4 regions of the Paenibacillus sp. FW507-14B1B genome follow, and region 2 is predicted to be linked to each of the others. Evidence: a T-box and tRNA genes for the amino acid it is inferred to sense, from the RefSeq annotation. Region 2 holds a T-box; the other regions hold tRNA genes.
The links. The T-box of region 2 lies ahead of leuS (leucine--tRNA ligase). A T-box ahead of a tRNA ligase gene usually reads a tRNA of that ligase, here a tRNA-Leu.
Positions count from the first base shown of each region.

Region 1: it encodes a tRNA-Leu, which carries the amino acid that the T-box ahead of leuS (leucine--tRNA ligase) is inferred to sense. The anticodon was not compared.
Region 3: it encodes a tRNA-Leu, which carries the amino acid that the T-box ahead of leuS (leucine--tRNA ligase) is inferred to sense. The anticodon was not compared.
Region 4: it encodes a tRNA-Leu, which carries the amino acid that the T-box ahead of leuS (leucine--tRNA ligase) is inferred to sense. The anticodon was not compared.

Region 1 is NZ_JBYSWS010000002.1:756,607-759,739, reverse strand. It holds gene AC3WJJ_RS11845 (copper amine oxidase N-terminal domain-containing protein) at 97-1,086, shown strand; tRNA gene AC3WJJ_RS11840 (tRNA-Leu) at 1,258-1,341, shown strand; gene AC3WJJ_RS11835 (WD40/YVTN/BNR-like repeat-containing protein) at 1,473-2,690, shown strand; gene AC3WJJ_RS11830 (hypothetical protein) at 2,795-2,983, opposite strand; gene AC3WJJ_RS11825 (helix-turn-helix domain-containing protein) at 3,103-3,133, opposite strand, start outside.
Region 2 is NZ_JBYSWS010000001.1:1,587,835-1,590,967, forward strand. It holds gene leuS (leucine--tRNA ligase) at 1-1,625, opposite strand, end outside; T-box leader at 1,712-1,975, opposite strand; gene AC3WJJ_RS07620 (helix-turn-helix transcriptional regulator) at 2,014-2,889, opposite strand; gene AC3WJJ_RS07625 (Gfo/Idh/MocA family protein) at 2,940-3,133, opposite strand, start outside.
Region 3 is NZ_JBYSWS010000001.1:1,432,334-1,435,466, reverse strand. It holds gene AC3WJJ_RS06905 (MutS-related protein) at 1-663, opposite strand, end outside; tRNA gene AC3WJJ_RS06900 (tRNA-Leu) at 1,022-1,107, shown strand; gene ung (uracil-DNA glycosylase) at 1,239-1,922, shown strand; gene AC3WJJ_RS06890 (hypothetical protein) at 1,944-2,339, shown strand; gene AC3WJJ_RS06885 (AI-2E family transporter) at 2,430-3,133, opposite strand, start outside.
Region 4 is NZ_JBYSWS010000002.1:1,305,829-1,308,961, reverse strand. It holds gene AC3WJJ_RS14680 (hypothetical protein) at 1-120, shown strand, start outside; gene AC3WJJ_RS14675 (hypothetical protein) at 312-1,004, opposite strand; gene AC3WJJ_RS14670 (helix-turn-helix domain-containing protein) at 1,135-1,518, shown strand; tRNA gene AC3WJJ_RS14665 (tRNA-Leu) at 1,711-1,793, shown strand; gene AC3WJJ_RS14660 (organic hydroperoxide resistance protein) at 1,983-2,402, shown strand; gene AC3WJJ_RS14655 (zinc ribbon domain-containing protein) at 2,647-2,889, shown strand; gene AC3WJJ_RS14650 (hypothetical protein) at 2,975-3,133, shown strand, end outside.

The DNA of each region.
Region 1 (3,133 bases), on a different contig from region 2:
TATGATGATATTTCGATATAAAGGACGTTTTGAGAAGAGTAAACAGGGTATTAACTTTCAAAGATGATAAATGTTTCGATTAGGGGAGGTAAGTAAATGAGCTTTAATACTAAGAAACAGTTTCGCGTAGTAGCTTTGACGATAGTCATGTTCTTATTGTTATCGGTGTATAACTATAGAATGAACTTGGCTTATGCGGCAGATGATCAAGATGTGAGGACTCCGATTGTCCTTAAAGTGAATGGTGCATCCTTGTTGTCTGACATTCCTGAATTTCTCCCAAGTGGTCGAATTATGGTTCCTTTACGTACTGTATCGGAGGCGATGGGAGCCAAAGTGACATGGGATGCAGCTAAGAGGACAGCCCTCGTGGTTAAGGGTAAACATGGGTTTGAGGTATCAGCGAATGAGGTGAAAGCTAAGAAGAATGGACGATCGATTATACTGGATTCAGCGCCCATGATGCGTGAAGGCAGATTGTTTATTCCGCTCCGATTTTCGGTAGAAGGTTTAGGTGGAACGATACGATGGAATCAGACTTTAAAAGAAGCATCAATCTATCCTAATCTCACTCCGGAAAAGGCTCAAAAAGAAGTGAAAAAGATTGCTGAACAGGTTATTCATTCTTTACGAGATCAAGATTTTGTGACATTAGCTAAACTCTCTCATCCTTCAGGAGTCACTTTTTCGCCTTATGCCTACGTTAATCGAACTAAAGATATCACTTTAAGTGCCCAACGTTTATCGGAAGGATTTACTAATCATCAAAGGATATATGAATGGGGAAGTTTTGATGGGAGTGGCCAACCGATCTCGATGGATTTTGAGGCGTATTATAAGCGGTTTGTTTATAGTGAGGATTTTGCAAAAGCACCCTTCGTAGGCTACAACGAATCGCTTAGCTACGGAAATACGTTGAACAATGCAAGTATGCAATATCCTGATGCAGTGATGGTTGAATACCATTTTGATGGTTTTAATCCGGATTATGCTGGTATAGATTGGCGGAGTCTACGGCTCGTGTTCCAACAGGAGAATGGAAATTGGTTGTTATCCGGCGTGATAAATGATGAATGGACAATCTGATGGATTGAAGCTTAGGGCCCCTATGCTTGGGCATCGTGGGTCCCTTAATAGCTTGAAAAATGCTTGCTTTTTATCTATAAAAGAGGTATAATCTTAATTACCGCGATTGAGTTAATATTTCGATTTCGGCATTGGAATCTTCATCATTCATACGAGGAAGATACATATTTTGCGGTCGTGGCGGAATTGGCAGACGCGCACGGTTCAGGTCCGTGTGGGCTAACCCCCGTGGAGGTTCGAGTCCTCTCGACCGCATACGAAGAATCCCTTGATATTTATCAAGGGATTCTTTTTTTCTATTGTTTGTGTGTGAAATTATACAAAGTGGATACATAGTAGTGTAAGGAGCTTTTGAAGAATGAATTCTATTGAAAGAAGGAATATGCATGTTAAGATCTAAACGTTTTGTTTCATTTGGGGCATTATTGATGTTAATCATGATCATCCTTGTTACAGGTTGTCAGAAAGAAGGCACTGCGAAAGAACCTATACAGAAGGAACCATCACAGGAAGCAACATCTCCACCGGTTGATAACCCTTCTTCTCCATCGGATGATTCCGATTCGGGGTCCACGAATGAGGGAGACGGTGATGACTCAGCCGTCGATATTCCAGTGAATGATACAAAGGTTAACATGAATAAGGTATCGGCTCTACGTCTCATTAATCATGATTCTGGTTGGATAGGAGGGGAAGGCTTTCTTGCTCGCACTGATAATGGTGGTAAGGGATGGATCGTGCAAATGAATTTGCAAGGTAGTGTAAAGCAAATATTTGCATTAAATGATAAAGAAGCTTGGGCAGTTACGGATGAACTCGTACTTTATCGTACACAAGACGGAGGCACAGAGTGGAGAAAAATCGGTAAAGCACCAATGGAGGGATTCCTTCATTTCACTTCATCAGATACTGGGTTTATCGGTCATGCCTTAACACAGGATGGGGGACAGACCTGGACTGAGCTGAATGCTCCAGACGGGACAGTAGGTGAGGTGTATTTTCATGACAAATTAATCGGGTGGGCTGTAAGTCAGTCGAATAATCATTCATTCCAGCTTATGAGAACGACCGATGGAGGAGCAACTTGGAGAAAGACCGCATCTAAAGAAACAACGGATCCACTTGGGGATGTCGTTATTCGTTCGATGGGTAAGCAGGATGCGTGGATGGAAGTCATCGGCGGTAGTGGAATGAATCAGACGGCGTATTCGCTCTTTCATACTTCTGACGGTGGTAACTCTTGGACGACGGTTGTAGCTAATTCAACGGCAGGTGGTGGTCCGGCTCCTGGTTATCCTGAGGGGGACTCAGATGCGCCTAAGAACGAGGGAGTTGCCCCAGGTCCTCTATATGTGGTTAACAAGAATACAGCTCTTATGGGGGGCTACTGTGCACCATGTGATAAGCCTAATACGGTAGGGCGAACGACAGACGGTGGGAAGACGTGGGAGAATGGTAAACAGGCAATGGACGGAAGCCGCGGGCAAATACTTGCTATGGCAGATGAGAACCATGGATGGATGATTACGCTGGACAGTGAGAAATCAGCGGCTCTATATAAGACTACTGATGGCGGAATACACTGGAAGAAGTCTGGCGAGTAAATGATTACAAAGTAGAAGTCATTAAAATGTAGACACAAACAACAAATAAGCTGCCTGAATCGTTATTGTAAACGTAAAGGCAGCTTGTTTTTTTTACTGTTTTTTTACTGAGATTCGTTAGATATCAAGGTTCTATGAGCATACCAAAGACCAGTCAGTACGCCTATTACACCGCAAATACTTACGATCCACACCAGATTGTAGGAATGCCAGCCAAGGAAAAAACCTATTCCACTTCCGAAGGTCGTCCCTGCGAGTAAGCCAAGAGCCATACCGGAATCCCGCCCTATCATATGAGCATGCTCCTTTATTCGTTTTGTTCCTTGGTATTCCCCTTAGATGCACAAATATGCACAATTAGAAAAAATGTTCCAAACCGTGGCACATATCCAGGCTTGGAACATTGTATAAATTATTGGGAAGATTTCGTTTTGGATGATTTC
Region 2 (3,133 bases):
GCATGTTCAACACCACCAATGTACAGATCGACAGGCAACCACTGTTTCTGCTTCTCTTTGGAACAAAGCTCCTCATTGTTGTCTGGATCAATGTAACGAAGGTAGTACCAACAGCTACCAGCCCATTGTGGCATTGTATTGGTCTCGCGACGGGCCTTCATGCCCGTCTCTGGATCTATGGTTTCAACCCAGTCTGTCACGTTAGCAAGTGGTGATTCACCCGTACCTGAAGGTTTGATCTGATCTACATCAGGCAGAAGCAGCGGAAGCTGATCCTCTGGTACAGTCTTCATTGTGCCATCTTCCAAGTGAAGAATTGGAATCGGTTCACCCCAGTAACGTTGACGGCTGAACAGCCAATCACGCAGACGGTAAGTGACTTTCTTCTGTCCTTTTCCGTTCTTCTCAAGCCACTCATTCATCGCTTCAATAGCTGCTTCATTATCCAGCCCGTTTAGGAAATCAGAATTGACGTGTTCTCCGTTACCAGCATACGCCTCTTCCTCAACATTTCCTCCCTTAACAACCTCGATAATATCCAGACCGAATTGTTTCGCAAATTCCCAGTCACGACTGTCATGACCTGGAACAGCCATAATCGCTCCAGTACCATAGCCAGCGAGTACGTAATCAGCGATCCAAATAGGAACTTGTGCTCCATTTACCGGATTCACTGCATATGCACCTGTAAATACGCCAGTCTTATCTTTTGCCAGATCCGTACGTTCCAGATCGCTCTTACGCGCTGCTTGATCTTGATATGCCTTAACTGCATCTTTCTGATCCTCGGTTGTAATAAGGTCCACTAATTCGTGTTCAGGAGCCAGTACGCAGTAACTTGCACCAAACAAGGTATCTGGGCGTGTTGTAAATACCGTCAAGTGCTGATCATGACCAGCGATATCGAAGCGCACTTCCGCACCTGTTGATTTTCCAATCCAATTACGCTGCATATCTTTGATGCTTTCAGTCCAGTCAAGCTCATCCAGATCCTCAAGCAGACGCTCGGCATAATCGGTAATTTTCAGAATCCACTGACGCATCGGTCTGCGGATTACAGGATGTCCACCACGTTCGGATTTGCCATCAATGACTTCTTCATTCGCAAGAACCGTTCCGAGTGCAGGGCACCAGTTAACTGGAATTTCGTCAACATAGGCCAGACCTTTGTTATACAACTGAATGAAAATCCATTGCGTCCATTTGTAATAATCAGGATCCGTTGTGCTGATCTCACGGTCCCAATCATAAGAGAATCCAAGTGATTTGATCTGACGACGGAAATTATCAATATTCTTAATCGTAAATTCCCGAGGGTGCTTTCCCGTGTCCATTGCATACTGCTCGGCAGGAAGGCCAAATGCATCCCAGCCCATTGGATGGAGCACGTTGTATCCGCGCATCCGCTTAAAACGGGAAACAATATCTGTTGCCGTGTAACCTTCTGGGTGACCTACATGCAAACCTGCACCCGACGGATACGGAAACATATCCAATGCATAAAACTTCGGTTTCGATGGATTGTCGTGCGTTTTAAATGTTTTGTGTTCATCCCAATACTGTTGCCATTTCGGCTCGATGACCTGCGGCTGATAACCGTGGCCTGTCGGTTGATTTTCACTCATACTTTCATGCTCCTCCTTCTCGGTCAAACACGGTTTAAAACCGTGCGCCTCAAAACAAAAAAACCTCATCATCCATAGCGTACGACGCTAGGGACGAGAGGTTTGATTCCCGTGGTACCACCCTAGTTAGCTAAAGACATTCTTTGTCCTTAACTCCCTTTGCACCTCTATCGCAGGTGAGACGACGATGACTCATCGGACTGGCGTTAACTTACCCACGTAAGCTACCTGATCCGGGTTAACATCGTTACTCCAAGGCGAGTTCATTTCCTTCGTCAACCGGCTTGCACCATCCGCCGGCTCTCTGTGTGATCGAGTTAGAAACTACTATTCCTCATCATCGTATGGTATTCGATTTTAATGACGATATTATATCGAACATCCTCGCTTAAGTCAATGCTGAACACCTGCTGCTACGGTAATCTTCCGGTGTTCTACCGACCATCTCCTTGAACATCCGGCTGAAATGGGCTAAATGTTTAAACCCTGCAGCATAACAAACTTCCGTGACTGACAGACTTGGATGAAGCCACAGCAAGATTTTTGCCTGATTAATTCTTCGGCTATATACGTATTTGAAAACAGTGGTGCCTGTCACTTCTTTAAACAACGTGGACAAATACTGCTTCGTTAAATGCACCGCATCCGCAATATCCTCCAAGGTTAGGTCGTTCATATAGTTACGTTCCACAAAGGTTATCACCTGCTGAACATGACGTTCCTTTTCGGAGAAAGAATCTCTATCATTTACAACATTACGACACAGATCCGCGATAAAATACATCATGTCAAGTATCCGCAGCATTCTTCGCTCCTGTGTAGCCCCATGAGAAGTTAAACGATCTAAATCGCTCATAATATTTTCGAATTCCAACCGCTCCGATCCTTGCAACGACAGACGATAATTTCGAAGTTCCTCAAATGGACTCAATAATGCCGCGGATGCTGCAGGTTGAAGCCACCGGTTCACGAAGCCAGGATCAAAGTGAGTGATACTCCGTACATAACGCACACCAGGCTCCACATGAGGACAGTGCAAGGTCAAACCATTCATTAGGATAAGATCGCCCGGCTTTAGAAGGTAGATCTTATCTCCGATAAGATAATTACATTTTCCTTCGTGAAAATAATAGATTTCATAGAAAGCATGCGAATGAAATTCACCGCCAGCCATTGGCTCCTCTTGACGATGATGAAATTCGAATGGTTGATGAAGCTGTATTTGTTTCCCGCTCAACTCATTCATAAAGGACACCGGTTTCATAGAGTTTTCCCCTTCTGATCCTAGGTATTCCTTTATTATAACGGAACCAATTACTGAATACGAACCGCTTCATTCTGAGCGACAACACATAATTCCCCCGCTTTAAATGCATGTTCCTGTGTCATTGCTCGTTCTGTTCGTTCCATGCAGTCTATTATCAGTTCTCCGAAAAATGGATAGCCCACCTTATCCTTTAGCTCCATATGGTATTCTCCCTCATGGTTAACCAGATAGAGATGATCTC
Region 3 (3,133 bases), 160 kb from region 2:
TGTATGTACGGTTTCAACATGTTCTGGGTTTTTGTACAACTCGGATATGCCTTGATAGTCATTACTATTTGTGAAAAGTTTGCTGAGGAGAGAGTTCCCGGAAAATTTCTTATCATTAATTGAGACAAGTGTTGCTTCAACAGGATTTAATTGTGCGTCAAAATTAATACCGATGGTCACGCTAGAAATTGAATCTAACCCTTTTTGCAGTTTAGGAAGCTGTTCAAGTAGGTTTTTAAAGTCTAGATCTTCCGAAATTTGAGTAATGCGATCTTTTAGATCAATAAGTCCTTTTGATTTTAAGTCAGATTTTTCTGTAAAGGCATTATGTAATTGATTTATTAAGTCTACATAAATACCTAATTCTTTAAGTCTCGTTACTGTTTGCAACATATCGACACTTACGCTGGAATGTTTTCCAGATACAAACCTCATATCAGCAATGGTGGACAAACTCTTTTCTAAACAAACCAACAATTCAGAGTTATTCAACAAATCTTCTATAATATCCAACCTATATTTTATTGTTCTTGGATCATAGCTCAATTGTCTAAATATTTTACGGATATCGTTAAAGTATTTGCTGTTACTATCTATCATATGAATGATAGTGTTGAGCTCAAGCTCATCGAAGTCTTGCTCAGAGAATTTTGCTCCCTTCATATCCGATCTATGGGGAAAAACAAGGTTAATATTCTCGTTAGCGAGGAGAGACATCTTATTCACCATCCTTTTTTTGTATATTATAGAATATGTAGCAAGAGAGAGCCAATTAAACAAGCGTAGATATCGGACTAGAGTATATTGAGAGTTACTATAATTTGGGGCTATTTTTCATCAAAATAATTAAATTCAAAAATATTGTTGACAAGTATCGCCGCATCATGTTATTATCATTCTTGTCGCTGCTGACATAAACATTGCTTAGTCGGCTCACAGAATATCCGATATTGAAGTAAAATATATGCGGATTTTCGAAAAAAGCGAATTTAAAAACGCGGCAGTATTTCGCGTTAAACATGCCGGGGTGGCGGAACAGGCAGACGCACAGGACTTAAAATCCTGCGGTAGGTGACTACCGTACGGGTTCGACCCCCGTCCTCGGCATCAAGAGTAGAATAGCAAAAAATAAACCGGCTTCCTTCTGGAAGCCGGTTTATTTTTTGCTAGAAAGAGTGTAGTATTTTTAATACTATAATATATGATCATCCGGTAACATCTGCTAGGAGGAAATATCTGTGTTTAATAATGATTGGGACTTAACTTTACAAGAAGAAATCAAGAAACCGTATTTTGAAGAGTTAACTTTGAAGATAGCGGAAGAGTATAAAGAGCACACCGTTTATCCGCCACAAGAAGATATTTTTCGTGCGCTCAAACAGACACCTTATGATCGGACGAAAGTAGTTATTTTGGGTCAAGATCCATACCATGGTCAGGGACAGGCAGAAGGTCTGAGCTTCTCTGTTAAACCTGGGGTAAGGATCCCACCTTCATTACATAATATTTATAAAGAGTTGTCAGCAGACCTTGGCATTCCTGCTCCATCGCATGGTTCTCTGATGCACTGGGCCAATCAAGGTGTCCTGTTGTTGAACGCAGTGCTCACAGTACGGGAAGGACAACCTAACTCGCACAAAGGACTAGGTTGGGAGAAGTTTACGGATGCCGTTATTGCGAAGTTAAATGAGCGTACAACTCCAGTGGTGTTTATTCTATGGGGGAGTTATGCGCAAAAGAAAGGTGCCTTTATAGACCGGACGCGTCACCGCGTATTAGAATCCGTGCATCCTAGTCCGCTCGCAGCAAGAAGAGGATTTTTTGGAAGTCGTCCTTTCTCAGCATCGAACGCTTTTTTAGAGGAGCAAGGCATTGAACCGATGGACTGGAGTATTCCTGAACTGTCTCAGACAAAAGGTTAATAATCCAAGGAGGTGACCGCGTTGAAGCATTGGGTTGGGCGACATGTACTTGTCCATCGTCGTGATGGTGCCAAGGTCACTGTTGAAGGTGTGCTAAAAATATGGGATAACATGCAGGAGAGGGTAGTGATTGTACCAGGTGATATTGTGGTACCCTTTCAAGCGATTGCAAGAATTGAGCGGGCAGATTTGACCCCGATGTTAAACTGTATTGGGTATAAGATTAAACATGCTATCCAATTTGATAATGCGATATATTTCCGTTCTAAAGTGATGATATGGAGAGGTGATACTTTAGTGGCGCCTCAGGCCATTTTGACGGCTCATGATGCGGATACCGTTACATTGTCTAGTGGTGAGCGATTCATGAAAGCGAATCATAGCTTTGTCGTTCGTTCCTTAAGAGGTAAAGTATAGTAAGACATGATTCAGAACATGAAGGGCACCGGCATTTGCCGATGCCCTTTTTTTGTTTGTTTAAAGAATCAACCTGAATTTGTTGACTAACTAAGCATCTTCAACTTTCTCTGCTAGGAACAGCTCATATACGCGAACAACAATAATTTTGAGTACCATATAAGCTGGAATCGCTAGGAGAACACCTAATATTCCGTAAAAATCACCACCGACTAGCAGTAGAATGATTGTGGTAAGCGGATGAATATCAAGTTGTTTACCGTAGATCACAGGTGTAAGTATGTTGTCCTGAATTTGTTGAGCAACGACAATGACGACAACGGACCAAATGGCAATGCTCGGTGATTCGATAAAGCCAACGATAACGACAGGTATGGATGCCAGAAGGGCACCTACATACGGAATGAAGTTAAGGATGAATGAAATAATGGTAAGCAATAGTGAGTAAGGAAGACCAATAATGAGAAATCCAATATACATAAGAACACTAAGTGCGAGATTAAGGATAACTTTCCCGATAATAAAGTTACTAAGGGCACTGTCGATATCGCTAAGCACTTCTTGCCCATCTTTGCGATATCTTCTAGGGACTACACTTAAAAGCTTAGAAGGTAGCTTGCTGCTTTCTTTCAGCATGTAGTACAAAATAATAGGAATAGTGGCGATGATAACAACTACTCCAGACACAACGGAAATAAGGTTGCTGATGGAGTTGCTGATCCATGTCATAGCACGATTCGCATAGTCCATTAGACCGTTGTACAGCTCTGATTCTGATGGCATAAAGCGTGACC
Region 4 (3,133 bases), on a different contig from region 2:
GTTATCGTAGGCATAGGCTATGATTCTAAGGCACCTATTGTAACGAAAGAGCGCTTTTATGATTATACGGTGCAAGTAGATGAAGCAGAGTTTCCAACTCGTCTAGATGGCTCCTGGTGACCTGATACTGGCGATATAGAGGACTTTCTTATTTTTATTGAAGAAGATTTGAAGCCTGAGATAGAAACGAACTAAATGATAGATCGTTCCAAACAGGCGTTTATTACGAAATAATTATGTAGGAATAAAATGCTATATAAATAGCCTTAGTTCAAGTGTTAGAATACTGAACTAAGGCTATTTGACGTATATTAATCTACTTCACTTGAGTTGCGTGGTTCATCTAGGACAGATGAGTATTTAGGGTATAGTCTACGAATACAACTAGGACAAATATCGTGTGTGAATTCCATGGAGGTACGGCTTTCCAAAAAGCTCTCTACCGGCTCCCATTCTTCGCCTTCCCTTACATGTTTACATACAGCACAGATTGGAACATGACCGTGGATAGAGCATGAATGAGATAGCGCATGTTCTAGCCGGATTTCGCGCTGTTTATAACGAGTTATGTTCGTAAACGATACAACGATTCCTTGGGCGGTATTCTCTGTATCGGTTACAAGAGTACGCGCTTCGCACAGAATCCAGACGGTCTTACCGATTACGTCTATCGCATATTCTGCTGAATAATAATTATGGTTGCCTAATAGAACGTCCCGAACCGAAGGCAAGTAGACTTCTTCAAAAAAATCCTCATAGGAGGATCTTCCGAATACGGCTGGAGGTAGTTCAAAAAAAGAAACCCCTTGCCAATCAAATTGGGGAGAGGCACCATACTTCGAGAACATCATTCTTAGTGAATCATTAATTTGGTCTATCTTGCCGTCCGGACGGATGATCATCAGTCCAGAATTTAAGGAGTGGACAGCGTAGCACCAAGGTGTAGAAGAGAATTCAGGCAAAGGACTCGCTCCCCCGTTATAGAGACTTATGGTATGAGACAAGAAGCTGATAAAAATGGTATAATTTAGATACGCTTCCTTTCATTATACACTTACATAAGTCATTTTACAAGGGTTTGATAGCGTACATACGTATTTATTTTCTTACAGGATTGGGGAAGGCGGTTGTTTCATGCAGTCTATTTACCAACGAATCGAACATCTAATTGAAAGCCGGGGTATGACTAAGAAAGCTTTTTGTGAAACCCTCGGGATCAGCACAGGAAATTTTGGTGATTGGAAGAGAGGAAAGACAACCCCAAGCACAAATAAACTGATTGAGATTGCAGGCTATTTTGAGGTTAGTCTGGACTGGCTCATAGTCGGTAAGGGATCTCCCTCCCCAGGTATAATGGAAGTTCGAGAAATCTATGGGGCCCATAATGCACAAGGCGAGGGACGACTTCAGGTTTCAAACCTTACAGATGATGAGAAGCATTTTATAAGAGAATATTTAGAGTTTGCTAAATACAGAAAAAAGAGACGTAAAAGTGCTGGAGAGGAATCAAGCAAGTAAGGATGTATTAGTGAAGGAACGTGGGTATGGTTTATGGTTTGTGGTGCCTTGCTTTGAGACCCACAGGGTGAATGGATTCCACCATAGCGGCATCGGATCAGGGGAGTGGCTGCATGTGAATTTCCACTTTACTTCTTAGTAAGAGAGCGATATAATAAGTAATGTTCTCTTTTGGAACATTCCCTTATATATGCGGTAGTGGTGGAATGGCAGACACGCTATCTTGAGGGGGTAGTGGGTGTATACCCGTGGAGGTTCGAGTCCTCTCTACCGCATCATAAACCAGAAGAACAACCTCTTGCTTAGCAAGAGGTTGTTCTTTTTTTGTCTATTCATTTCATCCCATAAATATATCTGAGTTGATAAACACGTTTATCTTTATCGGAAAACAATCCGTTTCAATTTCGCTCATAAGTTTAAGTGATTATAGAGAACGTTAAATCAGACAGAGGAGATGATCGAGTATGCAACCATTATACACAGCAGATGTAAAAGTAACCGGAGGCCGGACAGGTGCGGTCGAATCGTCTGATGGAGTTTTGAAGCACAGCTTAAGCATGCCTAAGGAATTAGGTGGATCTGGTGGTGAAGGAACCAATCCAGAACAACTATTCGCAGCAGGCTATGGCGCTTGTTATGAAAGTGCCTTGGCGAATATCGCACGTAAAGAAGGCGTAGAGCTTAAGGATGTCGAAATCCATTCCCAAGTCATGATTGGTAAAGATGAAGGTGCAGACGGCTTTAAGCTCGCTGTGAAGATGAATATATCGATGCCTGGCATTGAACGGAGTCAAGCGGAAGATCTGGCTAAGAAGGCTCATGCTTTCTGCCCGTATTCTAAAGCGACTCGAGGCAATATTGATGTGGAGTTAAATGTAGTTTAAGCCATTCAACGATATGGTTAGGCTGATGTTGCCTAAGCATATTAGAGATGCGAATTCCTGAAGAGGCTGTCCAAATCAGTAGATCTATCTACTATATGGCGGCTTCTTCTTTTTTTTGATGAATGATTCTTGCAGTTAGAAAGTATCAGCCTCCTATGAATCGGTTGTTTTTTGATTATGCGACGTGATGCCCCTATGGTCCGTAGATACTTGTATGGTCAGTTATTGAAAGGGGAAATTAACAATGCGTATAGAAGAAATGATCGAGGAACGGTTCGTGTGCTCTAAGTGTGGGGGAACCCATTGTCAGACGAAGGAAGTGTCTATGTCTGGTTCAGGGCTGAGCAAAATGTTTGATATCCAGCATAATCACTTCCTGTTTGTCTCCTGTACGAATTGCGGATATGTAGAAGTATTTAATCCAGATATCTTGGAAGGGAAGAAGCGTGGACAGCTCGGCTCGATACTGGATGTGTTCTTTGGTTGACATCACCCTTAAAAATCTTTATTATGTCTAAGTACTAGAAAGTACAAGGTAATTAAGAAGAAATTTAAATAAATGGGTGATGCATGTGTCATACAGACCGCAAATTTCCAACGTAACTAAAGCCGGAAGCAACGATAAAGATGGGCTTTATGAGTTCATTGTCAGCCTAGCTGATGGAACAAAATGCCGTGTATTCTACAACCGTTTTCCGGAATGGAAAATGACTAATGTGAGCCGACTTGGA